Regions from separate parts of the Lysinibacillus sp. COL-1 genome, predicted to be linked through region 1. Evidence: riboswitches for the same ligand, from Rfam matches in the RefSeq annotation. Region 1 holds a riboswitch; the other holds the start of a gene.
What was found. A riboswitch is a leader RNA that binds a small molecule or an ion and turns the genes downstream of it on or off. The one in region 1 is predicted to bind cobalamin.
Positions count from the first base shown of each region.

Region 2: another riboswitch for cobalamin. It lies ahead of cobT (nicotinate-nucleotide--dimethylbenzimidazole phosphoribosyltransferase); the one in region 1 lies ahead of nikA (nickel ABC transporter substrate-binding protein).

Region 1 is NZ_JCAWSJ010000004.1:2,160,177-2,169,176, forward strand. Features, by position in the region: gene metE (5-methyltetrahydropteroyltriglutamate--homocysteine S-methyltransferase) at 166-2,463, shown strand; cobalamin riboswitch at 2,635-2,827, shown strand; gene nikA (nickel ABC transporter substrate-binding protein) at 3,214-4,827, shown strand; gene nikB (nickel ABC transporter permease) at 4,898-5,851, shown strand; gene AC6BKE_RS19075 (ABC transporter permease subunit) at 5,853-6,665, shown strand; gene AC6BKE_RS19080 (ABC transporter ATP-binding protein) at 6,662-7,450, shown strand; gene AC6BKE_RS19085 (ABC transporter ATP-binding protein) at 7,461-8,261, shown strand; gene AC6BKE_RS19090 (DUF2089 domain-containing protein) at 8,541-8,906, shown strand; gene AC6BKE_RS19095 (SHOCT-like domain-containing protein) at 8,920-9,000, shown strand, end outside.
Region 2 is NZ_JCAWSJ010000004.1:966,214-988,137, reverse strand. Features, by position in the region: gene AC6BKE_RS12980 (FecCD family ABC transporter permease) at 1-763, opposite strand, end outside; gene AC6BKE_RS12975 (FecCD family ABC transporter permease) at 756-1,772, opposite strand; gene AC6BKE_RS12970 (ABC transporter substrate-binding protein) at 1,906-2,913, opposite strand; gene AC6BKE_RS12965 (CotD family spore coat protein) at 3,381-3,689, shown strand; gene glnA (type I glutamate--ammonia ligase) at 3,797-5,131, opposite strand; gene AC6BKE_RS12955 (MerR family transcriptional regulator) at 5,187-5,561, opposite strand; gene AC6BKE_RS12950 (methionine gamma-lyase family protein) at 5,716-6,969, opposite strand; gene AC6BKE_RS12945 (trimeric intracellular cation channel family protein) at 7,319-7,924, shown strand; gene cobT (nicotinate-nucleotide--dimethylbenzimidazole phosphoribosyltransferase) at 7,999-9,054, opposite strand; cobalamin riboswitch at 9,149-9,324, opposite strand; gene AC6BKE_RS12935 (DMT family transporter) at 9,397-10,251, opposite strand; gene AC6BKE_RS12930 (hypothetical protein) at 10,540-10,935, shown strand; gene AC6BKE_RS12925 (rhodanese-like domain-containing protein) at 11,481-11,783, opposite strand; gene hfq (RNA chaperone Hfq) at 11,879-12,109, opposite strand; gene miaA (tRNA (adenosine(37)-N6)-dimethylallyltransferase MiaA) at 12,207-13,109, opposite strand; gene AC6BKE_RS12910 (alpha/beta fold hydrolase) at 13,096-14,013, opposite strand; gene AC6BKE_RS12905 (glycerol-3-phosphate dehydrogenase/oxidase) at 14,017-15,663, opposite strand; gene glpK (glycerol kinase GlpK) at 15,682-17,175, opposite strand; gene mutL (DNA mismatch repair endonuclease MutL) at 17,194-19,056, opposite strand; gene mutS (DNA mismatch repair protein MutS) at 19,076-21,646, opposite strand; gene cotE (outer spore coat protein CotE) at 21,775-21,924, opposite strand, start outside.

The DNA of each region.
Region 1 (9,000 bases):
AAATAGGTGGTGAAAAGTGACCAAATCGGCACTGTGCGATAACAAATGATTTATGCGAAAGTAGATACTTTTTTCGTATTGTTTTAGCATTAAAAATTTCAACTAGCAGCCATTCTCCTCCTTGGAAAATGGCTTTTTATTTTTTTCTGAAAAGGAGATATAAAAATGACCTATACAAGCACACTCATTGGTTACCCGTATATCGGGGAAGATCGCGAATGGAAAAAAGCATTAGAAGCATTTTGGCGCAACGAGCTTTCTGAAGAGGATTTTGAGGATAGTTTAAAAAAAATCCGTTTAGCTAGAATTGACAAGCAGCTACAGCTTGGCATCGACATGGTGACAGTTGGCGATTTTACGTATTACGATAGAATGTTAGATACAGCATTAATGTTTGGTCTCATCCCAAAACGCTTTAACTGGCAGGGAGGGAAAGTAGATTTATCTACCTACTACAGCGTAGCAAGAGGGAATAAAACAGCTGTAGCTAGTGAGATGACAAAATGGTTTAATACAAACTATCACTATATTGTTCCTGAATACGAGGGACAGGCCTTGAAACTAACAGAAAATAAAGTGTTGGCCGATTTCTTAGAGGCGAAAGAAACGTATGGTATTATTGCAAAGCCAACATTGATTGGTCCCTATACATTCTGCAAGTTAACAAAAGGCTATAGCAAATTCACACAGGTTGAATACTTATTAGCTCTAATACCGCTCTATACGCAAGTATTAAAAGAATTAGTGGAGGCAGGTGCAAATTGGATTCAACTAGAAGAGCCATCACTTGTCACATCCCTTGATCCGGAAGACATCAAGCTTGTGCAAGAGATTTACGACCAGTTAGCCGTTGCGGTTCCAGAAGCGAAAATCATGCTGCAAACTTATTTTGAAGCATTATGCGGCTATGAAACATTGATGACATTGCCTGTAGAAGGATTTGGCCTAGACTTTGTTCATGGCTATAAAGGAAATATGGCGTCACTTCGTCAATATGGTTTCCCTCAGGACAAAGTATTGGCAGTCGGGGTTGTTAATGGACGTGATATTTGGCGTTCCAACTTAGCGGAGGTCAATGCTACAATTCAGGCAATTGAGCATTTAAGTAATGCAGCAGAGCTATGGATTCAACCATCCAGCAATCTACAACATGTACCGATCACAACTGCTCTTGAAAATGAGATTGACCCTGTTCTGAAGCATGCTTTAGCCTTCGCAGATGAAAAGATTGTAGAAATCACGGAGCTAACTAAATGTAGACGAGATACAGAGGGTATCTTACAGCATAATTTTTCTGAAAGTATGAAGGCAATTGAGGCTCTAAAAAACCATCCAATCCGTCAAAACAAGTTGATTCATCAAGCAGTTCAAACTGTGACAACGCAAGATTTTGAACGACATAGTGAATTTGCTCAGCGTCAAAAAATGCAGCAGCAAGCGTTAGCGTTACCGCTATTCCCAACAACAACAATCGGAAGCTTCCCACAATCCGATGAGGTGAAAAGGAATCGTAATGCTTGGCGTAAAAAACAATTATCGAATGAAGCCTACGAGGCATTTATAGAGCAGGAAACAAAACGCTGGATTACGATACAAGAGGAACTAGATATCGATGTACTCGTTCACGGTGAATTTGAGCGTACAGACATGGTCGAATACTTTGGTGAAAAGCTGACTGGCTTTGCCTTTACAAAAAAAGCATGGGTCGTTTCCTATGGCTCACGCTGTGTTAAGCCACCGATCATTTATGGAGATGTAGCGTGGTCTTCAGCAATAACTGTAAAAGAGTCAGCCTATGCTCAAAGCTTAACAAAGCGCTTTGTAAAAGGTATGCTGACAGGACCAGTGACGATATTAAATTGGTCCTTTGTACGAGACGATCTGTCACGTAAAGATGTCGCTTATCAAATTGCATTAGCACTTCGCAAAGAGGTTGAGGCACTCGAAAACGCAGGTATTTCAATTATTCAAGTGGATGAGCCAGCTCTAAGAGAAGGTTTACCGCTACGAAAAGAAGAATGGGGAGCTTACTTAGAATGGGCTGTTAATTCCTTTAAGCTGGCTACAGCTAGTGTCAAAGATGAAACACAAATCCATACACATATGTGCTACTGCGAATTTAACGATTTCATCGAACCGATTAGTGCACTTGATGCAGACGTGATTTCCATTGAAACATCAAGAAGTCACGGGGAGCTCATTACATCACTGCAAGGGCAACCTTATCAAAAGGGCATTGGCTTAGGCGTTTATGATATTCATAGTCCTCGTGTGCCAAGCAATGAAGAAATGCTAACTATTATGAGAGATAGTTTACAGGTGTTAGATCCCCATCAATTTTGGGTGAACCCAGATTGTGGTTTAAAAACAAGAAAAGAAACTGAAACTGTTGCAGCTTTAGCTAATATGGTTGCTGCAACGAAAACATTACGCCAGGAAGTACAACAATCTATCTCGAGATAACGACATCATTTTATAAATCTACTACAACTACTACATCTTCTCTCCGAAATACAACAAAGACCAGGAAAAAAATGGACCTGGTCTTTTGTTGTTTCATTCTTTTAAGATTTTTATTATATTCAGAAAATAAAATTGACGTGAACAATCGAGCATGTTATGTTTATAACGAATTTCATAGCGATCATTACAAGTTTGAGTGAAAAAGACTTTCATTCAATTAAAAGGAAAATGGGTGTAAATCCCATGCTGTCCCGCAGCTGTAAATGAGGAGTTTTGTTTCAAATACCACTAAGTGATTACTTGGGAAGGTGAAGCAAAATCATGATTCATGAGCCAGAATGCCTGCTTGTAAGGAGATTCATTGATGATCTACGAAAGATAGGGAGATGGATGGAGGCTTACTCATTGTAAGTTTTTCTGTCCTTATTCTTTTTTAGAATAAGGTTTTTTTAGTTTGATTCAGCAAATGTTTTTGTAGTAGCACATACAGAAGACTTCTTTTTCTGAAGAAGATAAATAGTCAATGGCTGTTTAAATGCCCTCTGAACGTCAAGAAGCACCACGTCCTGTGGCAATGTCGGTGTGTCTAAAGCCTCTAGCTGATATCACAAACTTTGAAAAGGTGTCTGCACAATGCAAATCAACTTCTACTCGTTAGCTCGAAAAATTTGAACGCATTGTTGATACCTTCTTTCCATCTATCTATAACTAGATTCATTTGTACCACGAATAGAGATAGGAGACAGAAAAATGAGATTGACTAAGTATGTACTTCCCTTCATCCTTGTGTTAACTTTCAGCGTACTTGCTGGTTGTACAAGCACAGATCAAGAAAAGGGAGAGACAGGAACACAGCAAACAAATGAAAAAATGATAACAATTGGGTGGCCATTAGATGTCGGCCCATTGAACCCCCATACATATTTACCCAATCAAATGACCGCACAAGCGATGGTCTATGAATCCTTGGTGGAATACAACGACGATGGAACTGTTAGTCCAAAGCTAGCAGAAAGCTGGGACATATCAGAAGATAAAACTACTTATACTTTTCATTTAAGAAAAGGTGTTAAGTATTCAGACGGAACTGCGTTTAATGCAGATAATGTGATTCGTAATTTCAATGCAGTATTAGCGGATCGGGAAATGCATTCTTGGATGGGTATGGTCAACCATATGAAAGAGGTTGTGAAAGTGGATGATTTTACAATTCGCTTGCAATTAGATGAACCTTATTATCCTGTCTTAAACGAGCTTGCCTTTGTAAGACCATTCCGTTTTTTAGGGGATAATGGATTCCCAGCCGGAGATGCGACACAAGATTCGATCAAGGCACCTATTGGAACAGGTCCATGGGTATTAACCGAGTACAAAAAAGATGAATATGCTTTATTTAGTCGCAACGAAAACTATTGGGGAGAAAAGCCTCTCGTAAAACAAATTAAAGTTAAAATTATCCCAGATTCAGAATCGATTTCATTAGCATTTGAAAACGAGGAATTAGATTTAATTTATGGTCGTGGCATCATTAGTTTAGATAACTATACGTATTTAAAAGATAGCAGTAAATACAAAACCGCTACCTCTGAGCCTTTGTCTACGAAAGCGTTACTCTTCAATACTCAGTCGGGACCGTTAGCCGAATTAAAGGTTCGTCAGGCCATTCAATATGCTATCAATAAGGAACAAATGGTTGACAGTATTACACATGGTACAGAAAAAGTGGCTAACACATTATTTTGGGATGCCATTCCTTATGCCAATATAGAGTTAGCGCCAATCTTATATAATCCTGAAAAAGCGCAGCAACTACTAGATGAGGCAGGGTGGACGTTACAGAAGGGCGAAAAAATTCGTTCGAAAAACGGGCAACCATTATCATTAGATTTAATCTACATCGCAACAGATGCAATCCAAAAGCCAATGGCGGAATTAATGCAAGGTGAACTAGCAAAAATAGGGGTACAGTTGAATTTAGAAGGTGCAGATGTGATGGTCGGTCTTCAAAAATTAATGGATGATCAGGTGGATATTAATTTCTGGCGTACAAACGGACCACCAACCGACCCACATAGCTTTGCAAATGAGTCAGCTACGCCAAATGCTAGTGGTGTTTATGAGGCAAAATTAGGCTTACCTAACGCCACAGACATCGATACGAAAATCCATCAATTATTAGTGGGAACAGATGAAGAGGAACGAGTGCAGCTTTACACGGATATTTTATCCATATTCCATGATCAAGCACTTTTCTATCCTATCTCTTACGAAACAAATAATGTAATTTATCAACCATATATGAAGGATTTTGCTCCACGTGCATCTGAATATGATATTCCCTATGCACAAATGGATAAAGAGTAATAAAAAAGAGAGAGTATGTCTTGCAAAGACAGCTCTCTCTTTATCATAGGAGTGAGTAGGAAGTGACAGCATGTATGAATCGACATGGATGTTTTGTTTAAAAAGAATTTTGACTTTGCCGTTTGTCTTACTAGGAGTTTCCATCCTAACCTTTGTATTTATTCGTTTTGTACCGATAGAGCCTGCTGAGGTCATCCTACGATTGGCAAGAGTTGCTCCAACCGAGGAAGCTGTTCAGGCATTACGCGAAGAACTAGGGACGGACAAACCTTTCGTTCTTCAATATTTGCTATGGGGAAAAGGCGTTTTACAGCTAGATTTTGGTACATCCTTTGTGAGTAAATTACCAGTAGCACATGAGCTATTCGCGAAATTACCTGCAACAATTGAATTAGCTCTTGCCGCATTTGTCCTCATTTTAGTATTCAGTATACCATTAGGGATTATGAGTGCATTGTCTAAGTATGCCATCATCGATAAAATCATTAGATTCTTTAGCATATTGAGCGTATCCATTCCAACATTTTGGTTAGGTTTCCTACTGCTCTATCTATTTAGCTTAAAATTAGGGCTCTTTCCGACAAACGGAAAGGGCACACTCGCTCATTTAGTTTTACCAGCCTTCGCACTGGCATTGCCAACCATTGGTCTGTTCATCCAGTTTATTCGTTCCACTATCCAGGAAGAATTACAGCAGCAATATGTTCAATATGCGCAGCTAAGAGGATTAAAAAATTCTGTAATCCTCAAACGTCATGTGTTACGAAATGCTGCCATACCTTTGACTTCCTTATTAGGTATGACGCTCGGTAGTTTACTAGGTGGAGCTGTAATTGTGGAGCAAGTTTTTAGTTGGCCAGGACTCGGTAGGTATTTAATCGAATCCATTACGAACAGGGATTACCCCGTTGTACAATGCTATGTATTGATTATTGCTGTGATCTATGTGTTGACCAATCTATGCACAGATGTATTGCATCGTCTATTGGACCCTCATCTGATGATGAAGGACAGGAGAGATTGACATGAAGCGATTACGAAAAAGAAGAGATCCTATTCTAGGGTTATTTAGCTTATCCCTCCTTGTAATCATTGTCTTACTGGGATTGTTTGCACCCATTTTAATGCCACATGATCCGTTAGCTGTCGATATAACTAAGAAATTTTTAGCCCCTTCCTGGGATTACCCATTCGGTACAGATCACTTAGGAAGATGCGTCTTTTCTCGCATGCTTTTAGGTATTCGCTATTCATTAGGATCAGCACTCTTCATTCAAGTCGTTGCTATTGTTTTAGCTGTCCTACTTGGTGCCTTTGTAGCGTTGAAAAGAGGTATAATCGATGTGGTATTTATTCGAATATGTGATGTTTTATTAGCTTTTCCGACACTGGTACTTGCATTTGGACTTTTAGGTGTATTAGGCCCTAGCTTAAAAAATGTTTTAATAGCCCTTATTTTTACACAGCTTATTTATTACTCCAGAATGGTTCGAAGTTTATGTATTGGGATGAATGAAAAAGACTTTATTCAAGCTGCTAGGATTACTGGCACTACAGGCATTAAATTAATCATTCGCCATTATATCCCTAACATACTGCCAGCTATTGTCACGATTGTGGCGTTAGATATCGGGAAAGTCATTTTAGAAATCGCTGGCTTTTCCTTTATAGGTCTGGGCGTGCAGTCGCCGATTCCAGAATGGGGCATGATGGTAAATGAAGGGAAACAATATATCCGTCAGCATCCCGATTTAATGCTTTATCCTGGGCTTGCCATTGTCCTAGTGGTGTTATTGTTTAATCATTTAGCCAATCGTTTAAAGAAGTTTGATTCGTGAAAGGTGAAGTTATGGAGAAGGTTTTAGAAGTGAAAGATTTAAACGTCAAAATTGGGGAGAAAAATGTATTAACCACTATCAATCTGACAGCCTATAAAGGGCGTGTCTTAGGAATCATAGGAGAAAGTGGTAGTGGCAAGACCATGCTTTGCCATGCCATCATGCAAACATTACCATCTATCGCACAGGTGACACAAGGGGAAGTTCTTTATCAGCAGGAAAATTTAATGAATGTTTCGGCTACTCAATTAAGAGCATATCGTGGGCGGCATCTTTCGATGATTTTGCAAAATCCATCCGCTGCCTTCGATCGTATCCAAACGATTGAAAGCCATTTCAGAGAAACATTAAAGGCACACTTTAAGCTGACCAAAAAAGAAATGAGACAAATAGCTCTTGATGCCTTACATAAAGTGCATTTACCAAATCCAGAGCAGCTTTTACACTATTATCCTTTTCAGTTGAGTGGTGGCATGCTACAGCGAGTGATGATTGCCTTATCATTGGCGCTACAAGCCTCCCTCTATATTGCTGATGAACCAACGACAGCTCTTGATACGATCAATCAAAAACAAGTATTAACACTATTTGATCGTATTCGCGTAGAAACAGAAGCTGCCATACTTCTTGTTACACATGATTTAGGTGTTATTGCTGAACTAGCTGACGATGTGGCTGTTATGTATCAAGGAAAAATCATTGAGCAAACGAATGTCTATGATTTCTTTGATGCACCTCAGCATGCCTATACAAAGAAACTATTACAAGCAAGAATGCTATTTTAGAGGTGAAAAAATGACGCTGCTAGACGTGAAAAATATTGATATGCATTACGCTCAAAGACCATTTCTATTCCAGCGTAAGCAGGAAGTTCCCGTATTACAGAAGGTGTCATTCTCACTTCAGGAGGGGGAATGTCTAGGAATAGTCGGTCAAAGTGGTTCAGGAAAAAGCACATTAGGTCGTATTATTTTAGGAATCGAACGACCAACAAACGGGGAGTTGCTCTTTCAAGGTGTCAATTTATACGAAGCACCAAGCAAGCATAAAAAAAGAATACGTAGAGATTTACAGGCAGTTTTTCAAAATAGCTATCATTCATTTAATCCGAAACAGACGATTTTTGAAATACTCGAAGAACCGTTTCTGAATTTCGAAGATTTTAGCAAAACAGAGCGACAACATAAAGTAAGAGAATTACTAGACTGTGTAGAGTTAGAGAGGGCAATGGCTCAAAACTATCCTTCGCAGCTTAGTGGGGGACAACAGCAACGAGTCAACATCGCTAGAGCTCTTGCGCTAAAGCCAAAATTAATTGTCTTAGATGAAGCGATTAGCAGTCTTGATATGATTTTACAAAAAAAGATTATACAGTTACTACAAACACTTCAAAAAGAGCGACAGCTTGCTTACATTTTCATTTCGCATGATTTACAGGCAACACGTTTTATGTCAGACCGTATCCTTGTCATGCAGCATGGTCGGCTAGTGGAGGAGATTGGAAAGGATGGAGCATATCAGCATCCCGCTTCACAACAATTATATCATGCTATTTTGCCTTCACACCCGCGAGAAAGAAAACATAAAACGAAATGATCATAATATAGAAAACACGTATACAATGGTCATGGAGGTATGGGCTGGGGAAAGGTAATGATAGGGGCCAGTTGGATTACCTCATTTGCTCCAAACATTAGTAAGAGTCATCTATTAAAGAAACGCCATTTTGCATTAGAATGGCGTTTTTCTTTTTATTAATAATATTAATTAACAAATTAACTTTATTGATATTTTCATTGAATAAATTAATTTTATTATTTACTTTTTTAAATTATTTGGTATATAATCAATTTAACTTAAAGGAAGGAGTTCACTATGGCTTATCAAGTAATCACAAATTGTCCTGTCTGCAGTAAAACATTGAAAATTACGAAGTTACAGTGTTCTCATTGTCAAACGACGATTGAAAATGAGTTTGAATTGTCGAAGCTAGCATCCTTATCACAGGATCAGCTTCATTTTGTGGAAGTATTTTTAACATGTCGAGGGAATATTAAGGAAGTAGAAAAGGAACTGGGCATTTCGTACCCAACTGTGCGAGGCAAGCTAAATGACATTATCTCATCCCTTGGTTATGTCCAAAAGAAGAAAAATGAAGTAGACGAGAAAAAAATTGTAAGCATGTTGGAAAATGGCGAAATAACAACTGATGAGGCCATAAAACTCTTAAAAGACGAATAGGGAGGAATGCTACATGAAAGAGGAAATTACTAAAGTGTTAACCATGATTCAAGAGGGAAAAATTGATGCTGATAAAGGGTCAGAGCTGATTCAA
Region 2 (21,924 bases), 1.2 Mb from region 1:
AAAAAAGTAAACGGTACACTTGAACCTTTACCCCTAGCCCTATCGCAATTTCATCTCCTAATTCCTTCACATTTACTGTTCTTGCCAAAATAAACGTTAGTGGCAATAACAGAGCAACCCATGGTAAAAGCAAATAGACATCCTGCATATTAGCCCCATACAAACTACCTGTCAGCCATAAATAGGCCTTCGTTGTTGCGGCTACATTACTGATTACAAGCAGCATCGTCACAACAGCCTTTGCTAAGGCTGAAATCCCAATACCAATAAGCACCATACGAATAGGTGTGACGCCTTTTCTCCATGACAGTAGGTAAATGATAAAGGAAACAATGCCAGCACCTAAAATAGCAGCTAACGGTAAAAATTGAATGCTGACTGACCCCATAAAGTACACGATAAAAATAATCGCCCCCATGGATGCACCACTCGTTACACCAATAATATCTGGAGCAGCAAGTGGATTACGGATAATCCCTTGTAAAATTAATCCAGCAACTCCTAGCGCTGCACCAACTAATAATGCCATCAATACACGTGGGAGCCTTAATGTATGTAAGACAAAATCGTACTCTCCATTACCATAGCCCAATAATTCCCTCACCACTGTGATAGGATGGATAAATTCACTACCTGCAGATAAACCAAGGACTGTTATGATGACTAATAATAAGCTTAATAATAGTAAAATCCAACTAGTTCTTTTGGCTATTTGAAAAGATATACGTTCAGATTTCGTTCGAACTGTCCTATAATTAGACATTTTTCGCTAACCCCTTTCGTGCAATATAAATAAAGAAAGGAGCTCCGATAAAGGCAGTCATTACACCAATTGGCATTTCTAATGGCATGATCACATATCTCGCAGCCATATCAGCTAACAGCAGCAATATTGCTCCTAATACTGCACTGTACGGAATAATCCAACGATAATCCGTACCAACAAGCTGAATCGCAATATGAGGGACAATCAAACCAATAAAGCCAATTGAACCTGCTACAGCAACTGAACTACCTGCAAGAATGATAATAATGAGACCGAGTGTGATTTTCGTAATCATAGTTCGTTGTCCTAAGCCTTTTGCAATATCATCACCTGATTGTAAAATATTTATAGAACGACCCATACCTATTGCCACAACTGTGACCACTAAAATAAACGGTAAAACTGGTATAAGCATGTCAATGCTACGACCTGATACAGATCCCGCTAACCAAAAAAGAACACTTTGTAAGCCTTGTTCATCAATCACTAAAAGCCCCTGCGTAAACGAGACAAATAGAGCTGTAATCGCTGCACCAGCTAATACTATTTTAATCGGTGTTAAACCATCTCTTCCTAATGACCCTAGGAAAAATACCATAGCTCCCGCAGCACCTGCACCTAAAAAGGCAATCCACATATAGCTCATTAAAGAATTGATGGAAAAAAGAGTAATGGCACTAACAATAAAAAATATCGCCCCTGCATTAATCCCTAAAATATCAGGAGCTGCTAAAGGATTTCTTGTTAATGCCCGCATTAATGCTCCCGCGATGGCAAGACTTGCGCCAACTACTGTAGCGATCACAGCTCTTGTAAATCTCGATGTCCGAATAATAACATGCTCCTTATTAGCAGCATCAAAATGAAAAATGGCATCATAGATTGACGAGAAGGGTATGGACGTTTGACCAATAGCTATGCTGATTAAAAATGCCAGCAAAAGGATCAAACAACTGATGAATAAGCCTACTTGTTTCATCGAGGTACTGGAAAGAATAATTCTCATTTTACGCCAACTTTCTTGATCCACAATTTATCTTATGAAAGGGATTGTAGGTTTCTAATATGTCCAATCCCTATAATGAGAGGGCTGTCATTCAAGTATTCTATAACACTTTCAACAGCCCTAGTCTCTTTTACTATTTTTCTAATTCAAACTTGTCATAAATATCGTCTAGCATTAAATTAGCACTAATAAGTCCACCAGCTAGATTCCAATTAATTTCATCTACTTGATAAACTTGATTTGCCTTCACAGCATCAAGCTCTTTCCATAGCGGATGTTTTGTCCACTCTTCATAATTTTTCTTGACTGCGTCATCATTTTCCATAAACATATAAATAACATCGGCATTCATTTGTGTAATACTTTCTTTATCCGTTAGTTTCACGATTTCCAATGAGTCATCTGTTAAATTTTTAGGACCTTGGAAGCCAAGCTCTGACAATATAGAACCTGCATATCCTGTTACATAAATACGTGCATGGTCTGCTCTGAAGTTAACAACTGAAACATGGAATGGCCATTTATCGCCAAGCTTCTCTTGAATTTTTGTTTGGAAATCAGCAACTCGCGTATCCCAATCTCCTAGTAACTCTTTCACCTTTTCTTCCTGATCCATTGCTTGACCCATCATTTCAGCTGTTCCCTTGAAATCAAAAACCGTTTCATGAGCAACAGTCGGTGCAATTTGTGATAACTGATCATAAATTTCCTCATGACGCACTTTCGATGCAATGATTAAATCTGGTTTAAGTTTTGCAATTTCTTCAAGATTAGGTTGCGTTTCTTGTCCAACAATCGCAACGCCATCTAAATCTTTTTTCAAATAATTATAAAAAGGTGCTTCAGCCCAAGATTCTACTGCCCCCACTGGCTTAATGCCCATCGCTACTGCTACATCTGTAGCCCCTTGGTATAGCGTAACGATTTTTGTAGGTGTTCCTTCAATTGTGGTAGTTCCCATAGCATGTGTAATCTCACGGCTAGAAGATTCTTCTGTGTTACTTTCTTCTGCTTTGTCATTTTCTTGTGAACTACTACCGTTCGATGCTTTATCTCCACATCCCACCAATAAAAGTGAGAATGTTAAGAATAGCGCAAAAAGAATAGAAACATTTTTATTGCGTAGTGATAATTTCGACATACATTTCCTCCTAAAATATAATCAATAATGATATTCATTATCAATTAAAGAGTATACTGTACGACCGTTTTATTGACAATATCTTTTTTTTCAAAAAACATACTTTTTTAATAATTTTTTATCTTGATTAGCCTACAGCTCCCTCCCATATAGTTTAGAAGGTGTAGGATTTTTGTATTTATTATGAAAATTTCGTCGCAATGATGCTGAGGTGTAATAGATAATTGACTAAAATTCATGGCATTTATTTAAAACAATAGCTCTAAGCAATGTCATTTTGATGTTGGGAGAGGCTTTCAGTAGCTGCTTCTTTCACCCAATATGTATCTAACCAGCTATAGATTTTCTACCATTTCAGCGACTTGTTAGATTTACCTATTCAATAATAGGCAAATAAATAGACCCTATCGACGTATATCTCATATCTTAATAATGAACTACAACTTATCAAAACAGGAGGTAATAACATGTTTCAACGAAGACGCCATCCGGCAAAAGGTCCACACTGCTGTCCGCCACAAACAATGCCAACGCAATTTGATCCACCACAATTTTTACCACCAGAGCAATATGTTCGCACAAATTATATCCATACGGTTGTTCCACATGTACAACCAGCACATGTCACAACAGTAAATAAACATATGATTGATCATCAATACTATTTCCCATGCACAGAGTCTGTTGTTAATGAATGCTGTGAAACACATACAATGTGCGGTATGCCACCTAACCCTTGTCATATGCCACACCATCGTAAACATATGGGCCGTTAACAATAACGATGGGGTGCCATGCTGCCCTATCATGCTCTGGAACTATAGACAAAAAAACGAGTACCTTCCAAGTGAAGAGGCACTCGTTTTTTTATTTTTATTAATTCTTAGTACATTTTTAAATATTGATCGCGTTCCCATTGATGAACGGTTGTACGGTACATATCGAACTCGATTTCTTTTGCTTCTTTAAAGTTTGCGTAAATATGCTCACCTAAAGCTGCTTGCGCTACTTTATCTTTAGCAAGTAATGTTAAAGCATCATCAAGTGCTGCTGGTAAGTTTTCAATACCATTAGCTTGACGCTCTTCTTCCGACATCACATAGATATTGCGATTAATAGCTGCTGGTGGCGTTAAGTTTTGACGAATACCTTCAAGACCTGCCTCTAAAATAACAGCCATTGCTAAATATGGGTTTGCTGAAGGGTCCACAGAACGTACTTCTACACGAGTTGAAAGTCCACGTGCTGATGGGATACGAATTAGTGGTGAACGGTTTTGCGCAGACCATGCTACATAACATGGTGCTTCATAACCAGGTACTAGACGTTTATAAGAGTTTACTGTTGGATTTGTTACAGCTGTGAAACCTTGTACATGTGCAAGAACACCCGCCATGAATTGCATAGCTGTTTCAGAAAGACCTAATTCTGTAGCTTCATCATAGAATGCATTTTCTTTACCTTTAAATAGTGACACGTTAAAGTGCATACCAGAGCCTGCTTCACCAAATAATGGTTTTGGCATAAATGTAGCGTGCAAGCCATGTTTACGTGCAATTGTTTTAACAACTAATTTGAAAGTTTGAATGTTATCACAAGCTGTAACAGCATCGGCATATTTAAAGTCAATTTCGTGTTGTCCTGGAGCTACTTCATGGTGAGATGCTTCAATTTCAAAGCCCATTTCTTCTAGCTCTAATACGATATCACGGCGGCAGTTTTCACCAAGATCTGTTGGAGCTAAGTCGAAGTAACCACCATGGTCATTTACTTCTAACGTTGGTTCGCCTTTTGCATCTAATTTGAATAAGAAGAATTCTGGCTCAGGCCCTAAATTGAAGCTTGAGAAGCCCATATCTTCCATTTTTTTAAGAATACGTTTTAGGTTGTTACGTGGGTCACCAGCAAATGGTTCGCCTTTCGCAGTGTATACGTCACAAATGAGACGTGCCACTTTCCCTTTTTCAGAAGTCCAAGGGAATACTACGAAAGTATCAAGATCAGGATATAAATACATATCAGATTCTTCGATTCGAACGAAACCTTCAATAGATGAGCCATCAAACATCATTTTGTTTTCTAATGCTTTGTCTAATTGACTTACAGGAATCTCAACATTTTTGATTGTGCCAAGAATATCTGTAAATTGTAAACGAATAAAGCTTACGTTTTTTTCTTCGATGAGACGTTTAATGTCCTCTTTTGTGTATTTACCCACAGTTTTCCACACTCCTATAATTTGTCTAGCTTTTATGTTTACCCTACCCTATTTATTAATAGAATCGAGATAAATCCCCTCGTCGGATGGATGATTTTTGCATGCGCTGAGCTTGACGCATTTCTTCGCGCATGATTTGGCGTAATTCTGAATCACTTAAATCTTGTTCATCTGTAGCAACAGGATCTTTCTTTTTAGCAAATAATTTTTTAATCTTCGCCATATTCATACCCTGCTCTAAGTAGTCTTTAATTTCAAGCAATGTGTCGACGTCATTTAATGAAAACATGCGACGATTGCCTTCTGTTCGGTGCGGCTCAATTAAATGGTGTTCTTCATAATAACGAATTTGTCGTGCCGAGAGTTCAGTTAATTGCATCACAATACTCATTGATAATAACGGCATAGTTCGTCTAATTTCACGACTCATTTAAGTCCTCCTCCAATACCCGCTTATCATATAACGAAATTTTTTCACTGTCAACCAACCATGTGAGGTTTCCTAACATGTAAGGCGTTATTTTTTTCAATCCGATAGAAAATTGTAAAAAACTATTCAAATTTAAGGTTTATTTATTTTCATATTACTTTTTTTGAATGGCTTGAACAGCACTACAAATAGCAAATTTAACATGTTCATATGTTAGTCCACCCTGGATAAAGGCTGTATATGGTGGACGGATTGGACCATCTGCTGTCAGCTCAATGCTGGAGCCTTGAATAAATGTTCCCGCAGCCATAATGACATCATCTTCATAACCAGGCATATAAGCTGGTTCTGGAGCATAATGGGCATTTATTGGAGAATTGGCTTGTATTTCACGACAGAAGGCAATCATCTGCTGTGCAGTTTGGAAGGAAACGGATTGGATTAAATCCGTACGATTTGCATCATAGCTTGGAGAAGTGCTCATTCCGATTTCCTCCAGCATAGCTGCTGTAAAGATCGCACCTTTTAAGGCTTGTGATACGACATGTGGGGCTAGGAAAAATCCTTGATAAAAATCTCCTAATGTATTTAATGTTGCCCCTGCCTCTGCCCCAATACCTGGAGATGTCATACGATACGCACATTTCTCTACTAAATCTGCACGGCCAGCAATATAGCCACCAATTTTCGCCAATCCTCCACCAGGGTTTTTAATGAGTGAGCCTGCCATTAAATCAGCACCAACCTCTGTAGGTTCCTTCGCCTCTACGAACTCACCATAGCAGTTATCTACAAAAATAACGGCATGTGGGGCTAATTTGCGCACCTTTACGCACATATCAGCAATTTCTGCAATCGTAAAGGATGGACGTGTCGCATAGCCTTTCGAACGTTGAATGGCAATCATTTTTGTTTGCGTAGTAATGGCTGCTTCTACACCTACCCAATCAATTGCTTTATTTTCCACTAAATCCACATGTCGATAGCCTATTTTATAATCTTTCAGTGAACCGGTATCTTTGTTACCACCATCAACAATGGATTGCAATGTATCATATGGCTGACCAGAAATATAAAGCAGCTCATCACCAGGACGAAGGACACCGAATAGACTAAGCGTGATTGCATGTGTTCCTGAAATAATTTGTGGTCGTACAATGGCAGCCTCCGCCCCAAAAACTTCCGCATAAACACGCTCTAAATTATCGCGTCCCTCATCGTCATAGCCATAGCCATTGGATGGATGTAAATGATAGTCACTTACTTGATGCTTGCGAAATGCTGCTAGCACCTTCTGTTGATTATAAAACGCCATTTCTTCTACCTTTGCATGATAGGGTCGAACTTGCTCCTCTATTTTTGACGCTAAGGATAGCGTTTGTGCTGATAAATTAGATGTAAACGTCATTCTTTTCTTCTCCATTTCACAATTGTCCCGCATTTCAATCAGTAAGATCTATCGACTCTCTAAATTGACTTCACTCATTCTAGAATTCCCTAAATAACTACTGGTATATCAACGCTTTTGACGAATGTTTTTCTTTATTTCAATAACATCTTATCAATTTGTATGAACCCCTGCAAAACTTGCCTATTGTTTCTAAGCGAATTTTACGCTAAGCTAATGTGCGGACTTACTTCAAGAAGCGTATGTAATGACTGATTTTGGCTATTAAATTCATAGATTCTGTTACGTCAAAAAAAGTCTTTTAACTTTAAAAAAAGAAGTTCATTTATTGATAGAAGGGGTGAAAGGGATGGCTTGGGAGGTTTTTAGTATTATTGGAACAATTGCCTTTGCTATTTCTGGGGCAATCATTGCCATGGAAGAAGAATACGATTTATTCGGTGTATATATACTCGGTATTGTCACTGCTTTTGGTGGAGGAGCTATTCGAAATTTACTCATCGGGCTGCCTGTCACAACCTTATGGGGACAGGATATGATGTTTCAAATTGCACTAGCTGCGATTACGATATTTTTTATTTTCCCGCATCATCTGATTCAGCATTGGCATCGTTGGGGCAACTTCACAGATGCCATTGGCTTATCCGCGTTCGCTATTCAAGGTGCACTCTATGCCGTGAAGCTAGATATGCCAATTAGCGCAGTCGTTGTAGCTGCTGTTTTAACAGGTTCAGGTGGTGGTATTGTGCGAGATTTATTAGCTAGACGGAAGCCACTAGTTCTCCGTGATGAAGTCTATGGTGTTTGGGCTGCTCTCGCAGGGCTTGTTATCGGATTTGAAGTTTTGACTGGAGACATTTTCCTTTATGTATTATTTGCAGTGATTACAGCATTACGCATTCTTTCCTATATGATGAAGTGGCGTTTGCCTTTGCGAAGGTTGAATCGGGCATAGATACTGTAATTGATAAAAAAATGAATAAGCGCAAAGAGTTCATTAACTATTTGCGCTTATTTGTTATTCAGTAACTATTTAGCCAAAAGATTCATGGCTTCTTCTAATGTCACCATATTTTTCATCATAGAACAAGCAGCATCTAAAAGAGGAAAGGCTAGAGCAGCACCAGAGCCTTCGCCTAATCGCATGTTCATATGCAGCATTGGCTCTACACCAAGTAATGATGCGGCAATTTTAGCCCCTGGTTCCTCTGAAGCATGGGAAGGTATGATAAAGTCTTTTACTTTCGGTTCAATTTGATAAGCAATAAGCGCAGCAATAGTCGAAATAAAACCATCAATAATAACAGGTTTTCGGTGACTTGCGGCAGCCAGCATGATACCAGCCATAGCCCCTATCTCTAGCCCTCCAACTTTAGCTAGAACATCAATGATATCGTTAGGATTGGGTTTGTTGAGAGTAATTGCTTTTTCAATTACTGCTGCTTTATGAGCAATCCCTCCTTGACCAACTCCTGCGCCAAACCCTGTTATTTCAATAGGGTCATAGCCAGTCAAAGCAGCTAATATGGCAGTGCTCGGCGTTGTATTACCAATGCCCATTTCACCTGTTCCAAGTAGGTTGGCTCCTTTTGTGATTTCATCTGTTGCCACATGAATCCCCACTTCAATGGATTGAATAGCCTCTTCTCTTGACATAGCAGGGCCCTGTGCCATGTTATCTGTGCCATGCTTAATTTTATGAATGATGACACCTGCATCAAGCGGAATATCTTCTTTTACCCCAACATCTACTGTTACTACCTTTGCATTGGTAATGCCCGCAATCGCACAAACGCCTGTACCTCCCTTAGGAAAATTTAATGTTTGAAAGACCGTAACATCTTGTGGATTCGTTGTTATGCCTTCCTCACAAACGCCATGATCTGCTGCACAGACAATCATCACTTTTTTATCGACCATTGGATATAATTGTCCTGTTATGCCTGAAAGCTGTACGGCAAGTGATTCTAGTTTACCCAAGCTACCTGGGGGCTTACAAAGCGCATCAATTCGCTTTCTAGCTTGGTCCATACTATTCATATCAGCCTCTTGGATATTTTGAATCGTGTCTTGTAATAATTGCATTATTGTTTCTCCTCTCGTTCTACATGAAGACAAAATAAAAAGTCTGTAGTTTATTGTCATGACAAATAAACTACAGACTTTTCCATCATCTATATACTTCTGAAGCAAGTAGGCAGGTCTCCTGGCTCAAGCTCAACATATCATCGTGCCTTCCCAGCGATTCGCTAGTGGCATTTACGATGACACTCCCTTATACAGTGGCGGGTCCGCTAAAGTTTTTCACTTTATTCCCTATTCTCCCTATTGGGCACCTAATGCTTTTATTAAACTATTTATAATCTACGACAGCGTATTTTTTCTGTCAATATTAGAATACTCGCCTTGTACCATTTCTTCGGTTACCTATTCTTTTTCTATTTCGCTTAGCAATGTTGAGCCTAATAATAGGACCGCTCCTATTATTTGTAGAAGCGTCATTTTTTCACCTATAATCATCGTGGAAATTACTAATGATGTCAGTGGATCAATATAGCTAAGAATGGCTATACTTTGTCCTTTTAACTGTGACATGCCTAAAAAGAACAATAAAAATCCAACCCCTGCATGGACAATGCCTAATGTAATTAAGAATAGGACTGACTCAAAACTGATTTTCATGACCTGAAATCCTGTAGTTCCAAGTAGATAGAAGCCAAGGAAAAATGCTGCTAAAGAAAGTTGAATCATTGTATTTTCTGGTTCCTTTAAGCCGCATATAAATTTATTTGTCAATGTTAGCGCTGTGTAAAAGCATGCCGCGATAAGACCGTAGACAATGCCTATAAAATGCTCACTGTCCCCAGTGCCTTGACTTTGGACAATCAAATATAGTCCGATAAGAGCCACACAGACATACATTATTTTTCTGCCAACTAGCTTCTCTTTTAAAATAATTGGAGATAAGCAGATAACGAGTACTGGTGCAAAATAATAACTCAATGCAGCATTGGCAATCGTTGTTGCTTTATAAGCCTGAAATAAAAAAATCCAGTTCCCACACAAGGCGATACTAGAAAGTATTAATTTCCACTTATTTTTTATAATCTCTAATTTCGAAAAACTTTTCTTTTTATAAATAAAAATCACTACTAAAAAACAAGCACCTATTAAACTCATCCAAAAAGCGATTTCACTTGAAGATAACGGAATATACTTGGCAAAAACACCAACTGCTCCAAAAATAATCATGGATAATACAAATGCTAATTTTCCGCTCATTACAAATACCTACTTTCTACGTATAAAGTATTAACCTATACAGTAGAATCTATTGAAAATGAGCAAACTGTTATTGTATGCCTAAACAGTAGATTCTACTGTAAAGACATTGTTGGGGGTGCTATTGAACAAAACATACAAAATCCCTCCTTCACCTACATAATTGTAACATATTTCTGAAAATTAAAGAGTAAGTTTTATAAAGAAAGGGGTCACTAATCCCTTCATACTATTATGAGTATGTACAATATAAGGTAAGTCATAAATTTTCTTTGAGGAGGAGTTAGGATGAATGCAAGAGAATTGAGAAATGCTATTGCGGAGACTTGTGAAAATTATGATAGTCACTACGCTCAGTTAGTGAAACCAATCAATCAGTTATTAATGAATGTCGATGCTAGTATAAGTAACGAAACAGCGAATATAATCATCGAAAATTTGAAGTTATATTATAGCGGGGATAAATACATGACGGAATGTCACTTCGATGAGAGTGAAAATTTCTTAAAAGATGGTCTTGAACTTCTTCAAAATGGGGATCTTGCGAATGGTGCTTTACAAATATATGGTGCTGGTTTAAATTTTTCCAGTTATGCTTTAAAGGTTCGTGGGCAAAAAAATGTGAATCCGTATATTAACTTTGAAAAAAATTTCAGCCTCATCATGAACACACTCCGAAAATAAGTATATAAAAAAGGTGATGTCAATGATAGAAACAGCCACTTTGAAAAGCGAGAGGTTGATTTCCGTTCCACCAGCGTCCTTTCAGGGGGCGTCCGATGATGAGCCGCTTCACTCACTGCGTTCGCTCCAAGGTCCCCTCTGTGACGCTAAATCCCCTAGGAGTGACACTGGCTCCACTCCAATCAACCATATGTAAAAGTGGCTTTTCCTTCTCTTTCATACGAACCGTAGTGAACAAAATAGCCCATTATTTGTCTAATGAGAGAAAGGATAGCCCTTTATTTTCAATGTGAAGAAGTGGTAAGTAACAACACCCCTCCATAAAGAGTAGTGAACACCTTTGCTAAAAAGGTACCATTTTTATGCATTGGAATGGAAGGTTACTTGACTCCCGTGGGATAGTGAGACAGGCGAGCCTCTAAACGGAGCGGTAGCAGAGGAAGCGGCTCGGCGCTCGCTACCAGGAAAGCAAGTAGCCTGCAACGGAAATCCATTTTCACCTGTCACAAAAATGCTATGGATGGTTTTATTTTTCATTATGTCATTTATTTAAATTCTAATTCTCCATCGTAAGCTAGCATGCCGCCTTCAAGATTTGTTACATCAAATCCTTGCGCTTCTAAATAAGCACATGCATTAGCAGAACGAGCACCAGCCTTACAAACAACAATATATGGCTTTTCTACGTCTAATTCCTCTAAACGTTCTGGGATTGTCCCAAGGGCAATGTGCTTGGCACCAGGAATCATGCCGTGTGCTACTTCATCCTCTTCACGTACATCAATAATATATAGGTCCTCATTTGCATCTAATCGTTCTAGTAATTGTGTTGTTTCCATTGATTTCATGAACTTTTTTCCTCCAAAATTTCAAATTCCACTTACATTATAGCTTGTAACAAAAAAACAGCCAGTGTGGTGAACACAAGCTGTTTAACAATTTTTTATCCTTCTGTCTCTAAAAACTCTATTTGTTTTGCTGGAACGAATGTAGAAATGGCGTGCTTGTAGATTAGGTGCTGCTTATTTTCAGCATCCATTAATAAAACTGTAAAATTGTCATATGATTTCACAGTCCCTTTTAACTGAAATCCATTTAACAGAAATACAGTTACAAAAACACTGTTTTTACGTAGTTGGTTCAAGAACGTATCTTGCAAGTTGATTGATTTCATCAAATAGCCTCCCCACTAACTTTCTACCTCTTCACTCCTATAGTAGCATGTTCTACCAATTTATCAATTAGTAATTTTTAGAAATTTTTCTTAATTATTATAATTGTTCATCCGTCGTAATAAAATGGACATCCATTTTATTGCGAAAATAGGTAAGTTGTCTTTTTGCATAGCGGCGTGAATTTTGTTTTAAGCTATCAATAGCTTCTTCGAGGGTACATTTGCCATCCAAATAATCATACAATTCCTTATAGCCAATTGCTTGTATGGACTGCACATTTCGAATATTTTGCTGCCATAAACCTTTGACTTCTTCTAAAAGGCCATTGTCCATCATTAAATCAACACGACGGTTAATGCGGTCATAAAGCACTTCACGGGTCATATTTTGACCTAACCCCAAAATGACATGCTTATAAAGAGGTACTTCCCCTCGGTTTTGTGCTTCAGCTGCTTTGGATACACCGCTTAATTCCAGCATTTCTAATGCACGAATGACACGACGCGTATTGTTTGGATGAATCGTCTCCGCTGTTTGAGGGTCTAGTTGTTTTAATTTATTATGCATTGCCTCAGGGCCAAGCTTTGCTAATTCATCATAGTAGGCTTTTCGTGCTTCCTCATCAACTTTCTCATCAGTAAATTGGAAATCATAGAGGACCGCTTGTACATATAAGCCTGAGCCACCTACTATAATGGGTAATTTTTGTCGAGATTGGATTTCTGCAATTTTTGCTCGGACTAATTTTTGATAATCCGCTACTGAAAAAGATTCTGTCGGCTCTAAAAAACTGAGTAGATGGTGTGGTACGCCCTCCATCTCTTCTTCCTTAATTTTAGCAGTCCCAATATCGAGTCCTTTATAAATTTGCATGGAGTCGCCATTAATGACTTCACCGTTATATTTTTTCGCCAGTTCAATGCTTAAAGCTGTTTTACCAGAGGCAGTTGGTCCTACAATCGCTACGACCTCTGCCTGCTGTAATTTAGTTTCTATCATATTTTTCTAACCACCGTAATAATACTTGAAAGACCGCTTCTTGATTGTCTTCATTTAAAATTTCATGCCGTTTGTCCTCAAATAAATAAACCGTTACATCTTTTACTCCTACTGTTGCCAATTGTTCAGCAACTGTGTAAACGCCCAGCCCCTGTTCGCCAACCGGGTCTTTACTTCCACTTATCAAGAGAATAGGAAGATTTTTTCTCATTTTTGCTAATTCTTTTTTACGATTAAGTGTTGCAAAGCCCGTTGTTAAATCGACAAAAAATTGATTGGTTGGAATAAAGCCACAATATGGGTCATCTATATACTTCTGCACCTCTTGTTGGACAGAACATAGCCAGTCATAGGCCGTCTTTGGATTTGGAAACTGTTTATTAAAGCTACCAAAACTCAATTGATTTAGCAACTTACTTTCAGTTTCTTTCCCTAGCCCCTTAGCTAATACCTTGGCTACGATATTTCCAACAGCATGCAGGGCTGTCACATTTCCCGTACCACAGAGAATAACATTGTCTACTTGTTCACCATACAGTTGAATATATCGTCTAGTAATGAATGACCCCATACTATGACCAAAAATAATGAATGGTACATTTGCGTAAGGCGCATGTAATTGCGTGACCACTTCATGGGCATCTTTTACCACACGCTCAAAGCCGTTCTTTTCAGCAAAAAAACCTAACGTGCCATTATAGGCTGCCGTTTCACCGTGACCACGATGATCGTGCATCGTCACTACATAGCCTGCCGTATTGAGTGTTTTAGCAAATGTTAAATAGCGACCACTGTGCTCTGCCATACCATGCAAAATGTGAATATGACCAATACATGGCGTTGTGGGCTCCAATGTTCGAGTAAAGACAAAATGTCCATCCGACATTTGAATATAACGCTCCATCCCTTACTCCCCTTTTTTCACAAAATTTGTTGCATCCTTAATGGCTTGCTCTAATTCAGCCATATACTTGTGTTTCTGTTCCTCCGTATAATTCAAGTGTTGTTGCATCACTTGAATTACTTGCTGCTTATAAAGCTTGACGGCCTCAATATCAAAGTAAAGCAAGCCTGTACGACGAATAAAGAAGTCGCTCGGTGTATAGACCATTTCCTCTTCCATGCCATACAGTAGCATAGCGTGTAAAGCTAGAGGCATTGTACTGCCATGTTCATGTAAAAATTTAACACGATTAAATAATCCATCTACATTTGTGCCATACTTTTGTACAAGCTGTTTGGCTTCATCATAATTTAAGCCGTATTGTACACCTTCTCGTGCTTTATAAGCCATATAGTCAGGGAAATTAATCGCGTTGATTCCTTTTGCACCAGACAGTGAGAGCTCACGTGTTAAACAAGCACTTGCATGCTTATAGCGACGAGCTTTTACAATTTTATCGACAATTGTTTCAGCCATTTGACGATAGCCTGTGAGCTTACCGCCAGCGATTGTCATTAAACCACTTGGCGCTGTCCATATTTCATCTTTCCTTGAAATTTCAGAAGGGTCCTTTCCTTTTTCATAAATGAGCGGGCGTACTCCTGCCCAGGATGATTCAATCGTTTCTCTTGTAATAGTAGCAGTTGGAAAGACTTTTTTAGCAGCCTCAATTAAATAATCTACATCTTGCTGTGTAGCAACAGGGTGTACAAGATTTCCCTCAAAGACTGTATCCGTTGTCCCTATATAGGTTTTGTCATCTCGCGGAATTGCAAAAGCCATACGTCCATCAGGAATATCAAAATAAACAGCTTGCTTCAGTGGAAAATCCTTTTGGTTGAGGACAATATGAACGCCTTTTGTCAGACGTAATTGCTTGTTATCTGTTACTTTATCCTTGTGTCGTACGTCATCTACCCAAGGGCCTGTAGCATTGACAATTTGTGCTGCATGTACATCGAGTATTGTTCCCGTAACATGATCCTTCACTTTAATGCCAACAAGCTTTTTCTTTTTGTAGATAAATTCCGTCATCTCTGCATAATTGAGACACAATGCTCCATATTCTGCAGCCTTTTTCAATACTTCAATCGTCAGACGTGCATCATCCGTACGATATTCAACATAATACCCTCCACCCACAAGTCCATCTTCATTAAGTAAAGGTTCTAATGCTAGGGTTTCTTGGACGTTTAACATTGTTCTACGTTCATGTTTTTTGACACCCGCCAAGCGGTCATAAACCTTTAATGCTATAGATGTTGTAAACGGACTAAGTGAGCCCTTCTTATATAAAGGTAATAGCATTTTTTCAGGCGTTGTGACATGAACCGCATTATCATAAACGATTTCACGTTCACGCCCCACTTCCGCTACGACACCCACATCAAATTGCTTTAAATAACGTAGGCCACCGTGAATCAGCTTGGTTGAACGGCTCGACGTACCAGCTGAAAAATCCTGCATGTCAATTAATGCGACAGAAAGGCCTCTTGATGCGGCATCTAATGCAATTCCTGCACCTGTAATACCACCACCAATGACTAATACGTCAAAGCTATAGTGCTCTAGATAATATAAAATTTTTGGACGATGCTCAAATGAAAACATACCTTTCTCCCCCAATAGCTATGATTTAAAAATTCGTGTGGCCTCTACAGCCTTTTGCCAGCCAGTATAAAGAGCTGTGGCTTGCTCGTCCTCCATTTGTGGTTGGTAGGTTTGGCCACTCATCCATAATGCAGATAAGGTCTCTTGGTTTGGCCAAAAGTTTGTGGCAAGACCTGCTAAATAGGCTGCACCTAGTGCTGTTGATTCATTAAGCTGTGCTAGCTCAACTTGTAGCTGTAAAACATCACTTTGGAACTGCATTAAAAACTGATTTTTAACAGCCCCACCATCGACACGGAGTACTTCAATCGGGGTACCCGCTGCTTCTTCCATTGCATCCAGTACATCCTTTGTTTGATAGGCTAATGATTCAAGTGTTGCCCGGATGAAATGCTCTTTTGATGTTCCTCGTGTTAAGCCAAAAATGGCACCACGAGCATCTGTATCCCAATAAGGAGTTCCTAGACCAACAAAGGCAGGGACAATGTAGACACCATCCGTGTTCTTCACCTTTTTAGCATAGGTTTCGGAATCCTCAGCAGTACGAATCATACGTAGCCCATCTCGTAGCCATTGGATTGCTGACCCTGCTACAAAAACACTACCTTCTAATGCATAGGTCACTTTTCCATCTATCCCCCAAGCAATAGTCGTCAGTAAACCATTTTCAGAGGTCACTGCTTGCTGGCCTGTATTTAATAGCATAAAACAGCCAGTACCGTAAGTGTTTTTAGCCATTCCTTTTGTAAAGCAAGTTTGACCAAAAAGAGCGGCTTGTTGATCACCTGCAATCCCTGCAATCGGAATTTTTTCACCAAAGAAAATACTTGGTGCTGTTTCCGTGTATATTTCAGATGAATTTTTCACTTCAGGTAACATTGACATTGGAATAGCTAAAAGCTGACAAAGCTCATCATCCCATTGCAATTCATGAATATTGTAAAGCAATGTTCGAGCTGCATTTGAATAGTCGGTTACATGAGCCTTTCCTTTTGATAATCGCCAAACAATCCAAGAATCAATCGTCCCAAATAGCAAATCTCCATTGTTTGCCATTGCGCGTGCGCCATCCACATTATCTAAAATCCATTTAATTTTTGTTGCAGAAAAATAAGCATCTAGGCGTAGCCCTGTTTTTTGCTGAAAAAGCTCTTCATGGCCTTGATCTTTTAAGGTATTCACAATGTCCTGTGTTTGGCGCGATTGCCAGACAATCGCATTGTAAATGGGCTGACCTGTCTTTTTATCCCATACAACTGTCGTTTCGCGTTGATTGGTAATGCCAATGGCATGTACCTCACTTGCTTCGTGCCCACTTTCGGTTAAGACCGCCGCAATAACGGCTAGAATAGAACCCCAAATTTCATTTGCATTATGCTCTACCCAGCCAGCCTTCGGAAAAATTTGCTGAAATTCTTTTTGTGCGACATGAACAATTTCACCTTTTTTATTAAATAAAATAGCCCTTGAACTTGTCGTTCCTTGATCAATCGCTAAAATAAATTCGCCCATTCAACTTCCCCCTTGTCACTACATAACCCGTTTGAACATTTTTTCCACTTCATACGATGTAAAATGAATAAGCACTGGACGTCCATGAGGGCATGTAAATGGATTATCTGCATTACGTAAATCTCGTAGTAATGTTTCCATTTGTTCTTTTGTTAAATAATGATTGGCTTTGATCGATTTTTTACAGCTCATCATAATCGCCGCTGCTTCACGTAATTTTTTGACATCGGCCTTTTTCGTTGTTAGCACCTGTTCAATTAAATCCTCAATGATTTCCTGCTCTTCCCCTTGTGGGAACCAACTTGGGTGCTCACGTACAACAAAAGATGACTGACCAAATTCCTCTAAAAATACACCTACAGCTTCTAGCTCATGCTTGTATTCTCGTAAAATAAGTGCTTCATCGGCCGCATAGTGGAAAGTTAGTGGAAGCAATAATGCTTGACGTTCATGCGGATTGACTTGACCGACCTTTTCACGGAAAAATTCATATTTAATGCGTTCTTGTGCAGCATGTTGATCAATTAAATAAAAACCATCTTCCATTTGTGCAACAATGTATGTGCCATGGATTTGCCCAACTACTTCTAGTTCAGGAAATGGCTCTTTCGTAGACTCATTCTCAATTACTTCTTGTTGTTCTACACTGCTTACTTGTTCAACTGTCTCAGTCTCCAATCGCAGATCGGGCTGCCAGCTATCCTCTATCATAGTAGGTACAGGCTCTGGCACGACCAACTGTTCACGATTGCTCTCTTGAATGGTTTGGACATCATATAGTTTCTCAACAATTGCATGCATCTTCTCTACATCTATTTTGGGAGCAGGCTTCCAAATATTAAGTTGCTCATTAGTAGGTTTGACACTTTTTTCTTTCTTCTCCATCTGAGGTACGCGAATAACGCTGCGTATTTTTTCACGGATGGTTTCCTCGATTAATTTCAAAAGCTCTGGCTCTTTACTTAAACGAATTTGATGTTTCGCAGGATGCACATTGACATCTGTTAAATAAGGATCTCCCTCTATATAAAGGACAACTATCGGATAGCGTTCGATGGGTAAATACGTATGGTAGGCATCCACAACCACTTTTTGCACTAAATAATGCTTGACCCAGCGACCATTAACAAACAGAGACATATAATTTTTGGAAGCACGTGTCACCTCAGGCAAGGACACAAAGCCAGAAATTCGATAATCATATGATTCGCCTTGGAACGGCACCATCTTCTTGGCATTATGTACACCGTAAATAGCGGCCAGTACTTGTTGCACATCTCCTCGCCCATTGGTTTGCAATAATTGTTGACCATTATGCAGTAATCTGAATGCAATTTGTGGATTGCTAAGTGCTAGGCGATTCATTAGGTCTATCGTATGCCCAAGTTCAGTTTGAATAGTTTTCATATATTTTAAGCGTGCGGGCGTGTTAAAAAATAGCTGAGATACCGTTAAATCCGTACCTTTACGCAAAGGGCCAGGCTTATGTGTTAGGATATGTCCACCTTCAAGCTCTAAATACGTTCCAGATTCACCATTTGATGTTATCAGCGTCATTTTAGAAACAGAAGCAATGGATGCCAATGCTTCCCCACGGAAACCAAGTGTACGAATGCGGAATAAATCATGTTCCTGATGAATTTTACTAGTAGCATGGCGAGAGAATGACATCAATGCATCCTCTTCATCCATACCATTACCATTATCTATTACTTGAATGGAAGTGAGACCCGCTTCTAGTAAAAAAACATCAATGGACGTACTCCCCGCATCAATGGCATTTTCCACTAGCTCTTTGACAACAGAAGCTGGTCTTTCTACTACCTCTCCTGCTGCGATTTTATTGGATAGCCACTCGTCCATAATTTGTATGTTTCCCACTAACGTATCACTCCTTTATCTATTTTTTTACGTTGATTAGCTCTTGCTGTAGCTCATATAAAATATTCATTGCCTGCATAGGTGAAGTGCCTAAAATATTGACTTTTTCTAATTTTTTTAGCACCTCTGCCTCGGCTGGTGAAATCGGCTCTTCCTCTGCAAACAAAGACATTTGCACGGGTTGTTCAGCCATTACTTGTGTTTCAGCAACTACTTCTTTCCCAGCCTCAAAATTCTCCAGTAAAACACGCGCTCTCGCTAAAATTTCTTCTGGCAATTGTGCGAGCTGTGCTACATGAATACCATAGGATTTATCAGCGGCTCCTTTTTTCACCTTATGCAAGAACACAACCGTTCCATTTTTTTCCGTAGCCGATACATGGACATTTTGTAAGCGAGGTAAATCCTTTTCCAGTGCCGTTAATTCATGATAATGCGTAGAAAACAACGTATTTGCACCGATTTTATCATGAATATATTCCATCATCGATTGTGCCAAACTCATGCCGTCATAAGTCGATGTGCCACGTCCGATTTCATCAAATAGCATCAAGCTATTTTTTGTTGCATGCATAATAGCATGTTGTGATTCAAGCATTTCTACCATAAATGTGGATTGTCCTGCTGCTAAATCATCAGCCGCTCCAATGCGCGTAAAAATTTGATCGGTAATAGGCAGTCTCGCCTTTTCAGCAGGTACATAACAGCCCATTTGCGCCATAACAACAATTAAGGCTACTTGGCGCATATAAGTACTTTTACCAGACATATTCGGCCCTGTAATAAGCATCATATTATGCTGCTCTTCTAGCACACAATCATTTGGTACATACATTTGCTTATTTAACATTTTTTCAACAACTGGATGTCGTCCCTCTATAATTTCGAGCGCACGTCCACCATGAAATTCTGGTTTTGTAAAACGATATTTTTCTGAAACACTTGCAAAGCTTAGTAAAACATCTAGCTCACTAATACTTGCTGCAAGTGCTTGTACACGTGGGATATATGCCTTTAATGCCTCTCGAATTTCCACAAACAGATTGTACTCTAATGTTAAGCTTTCTTCCTCTGCATTTAAAATTAATGCTTCTTTTTCTTTTAGTTCGTGTGTAATATAGCGCTCTGCATTCGCCAACGTTTGTTTGCGCTCATAGCGTGTTAAGTCAGCTAAATGAATATTCGATTTTGTAATTTCAATATAGTAACCAAAAATTCGATTATAGCCTATTTTTAAATTTTTAATGCCTGTTTTCATTCGCTCTTCTTGTTCAAGTTGGGCAATCCAATCTTTACCGTTGCGAGCAGCATAGCGTAGTTCGTCTAAGCGCTCATTGTAGCCATCACGGATGACATCCCCTTCTTTAATGGTAATAGGCGGATTATCAGTGATCGCCATTGCTAATAAAGCCTCGACATCTGTGCATGTATCAAGTACTGCACCTAATTGCTGTAACGTCTCTTTATTTGCCCCCATCAGCTGCTGCTGAATAGCTGGCACTTGGCGCAATGAATCACGTAATTGGGCTAAATCACGTCCGCCTACATTGCCAAACGCAACACGACCAGCCAAACGCTCTAAATCATAGACTTGTTTTAAGGAAGCTTGTAGCTCAGTGCGCACAAAATATTCTTCCAATAAATCCGTGACAATCGCCAGCCTGTCCTCAATCGCTGTACGAGTAGCCAGCGGCTGATGTAGCCATTGTTTTAATTTTCGCCCACCCATTGCTGTCACGGTATCATCTAATAGCCATAAAAGTGTTCCTTTTTGGTCTCCACCACGAATCGATTGAATCAACTCTAAGTTTCGTTTGGAGCTAGAATCAATGCGTAAATAATTTTTAATTTCATTAAACGTGAAAGCTTGAATATGCGATAAAGAGCGCATTTGTGTTTGATCGATATACGCTAACAAACGAAGACAGGCAACTTGTAATGGCTGGGGTACGGCTTCTAAATAGCTTGCTGCTTTGTCCATAGGCATTTCATCCACTTCAACTGATAGCACAATCCCAGCATGAACGGCATGCTCTGCTAATAGTAGCTGTAAACTATCCGTTACAATAAGCTCTCGAATACCATAAGCCTGCATTTGCATTAAGAGGGCTTTTCCATCGCCTTCAATAGAAGAAGCCACTGCTTCACCTGTCGATAAATCTAAATAGGCATAGCCAAATGTCGTGTCATCTAATTGCTCTGCTGCCCCAATAAAATGGTTGGTTTTACCGTCAAGCGCCTTACCTTCCATAATGGTTCCGGGTGTGATAAGCTGAACCACTTCACGTTTGACCACACCTTTTGCTTGCTTTGGATCTTCTGTTTGTTCACAAATCGCCACTTTATAGCCCTTTTGCACAAGTGTTTCAATATAATTTTTAGCCGAATGATGCGGCACACCGCACATTGGTATTCGCTCTTTTGCGCCTGCATCTCGGCTCGTTAATGTAATCTCTAAAATTTGTGAGGCATTGATGGCATCCTCAAAAAACATCTCATAAAAGTCACCTAATCTAAAAAATAAAAAGGCATCTTTGTAGTCTTCCTTTACCTGTAGATACTGTTGCATCATTGGTGTATATGTTGTCATATAATTATTTACCTCGCTCTTACCATATAGATATTTTTATTATAACAAAAGATACATGCGAAACGCTTCCTTCACCTTTTTTAAGATGCTAGCATTTCGCATGTATCAAAAAATGATGTTTTTTAGACTTATCTTGGTCGTTCATCAGGAAACGATGAGGACTCTAACACATACCTGCTTTCTCCATCAGAGCTGGAAGATGAGCTGGAGCTTGATGAGGAGGATGAAGAACTTTCATCATTAAAGCTCCAATCTTCTTCATAGTCTAATGGATGGAC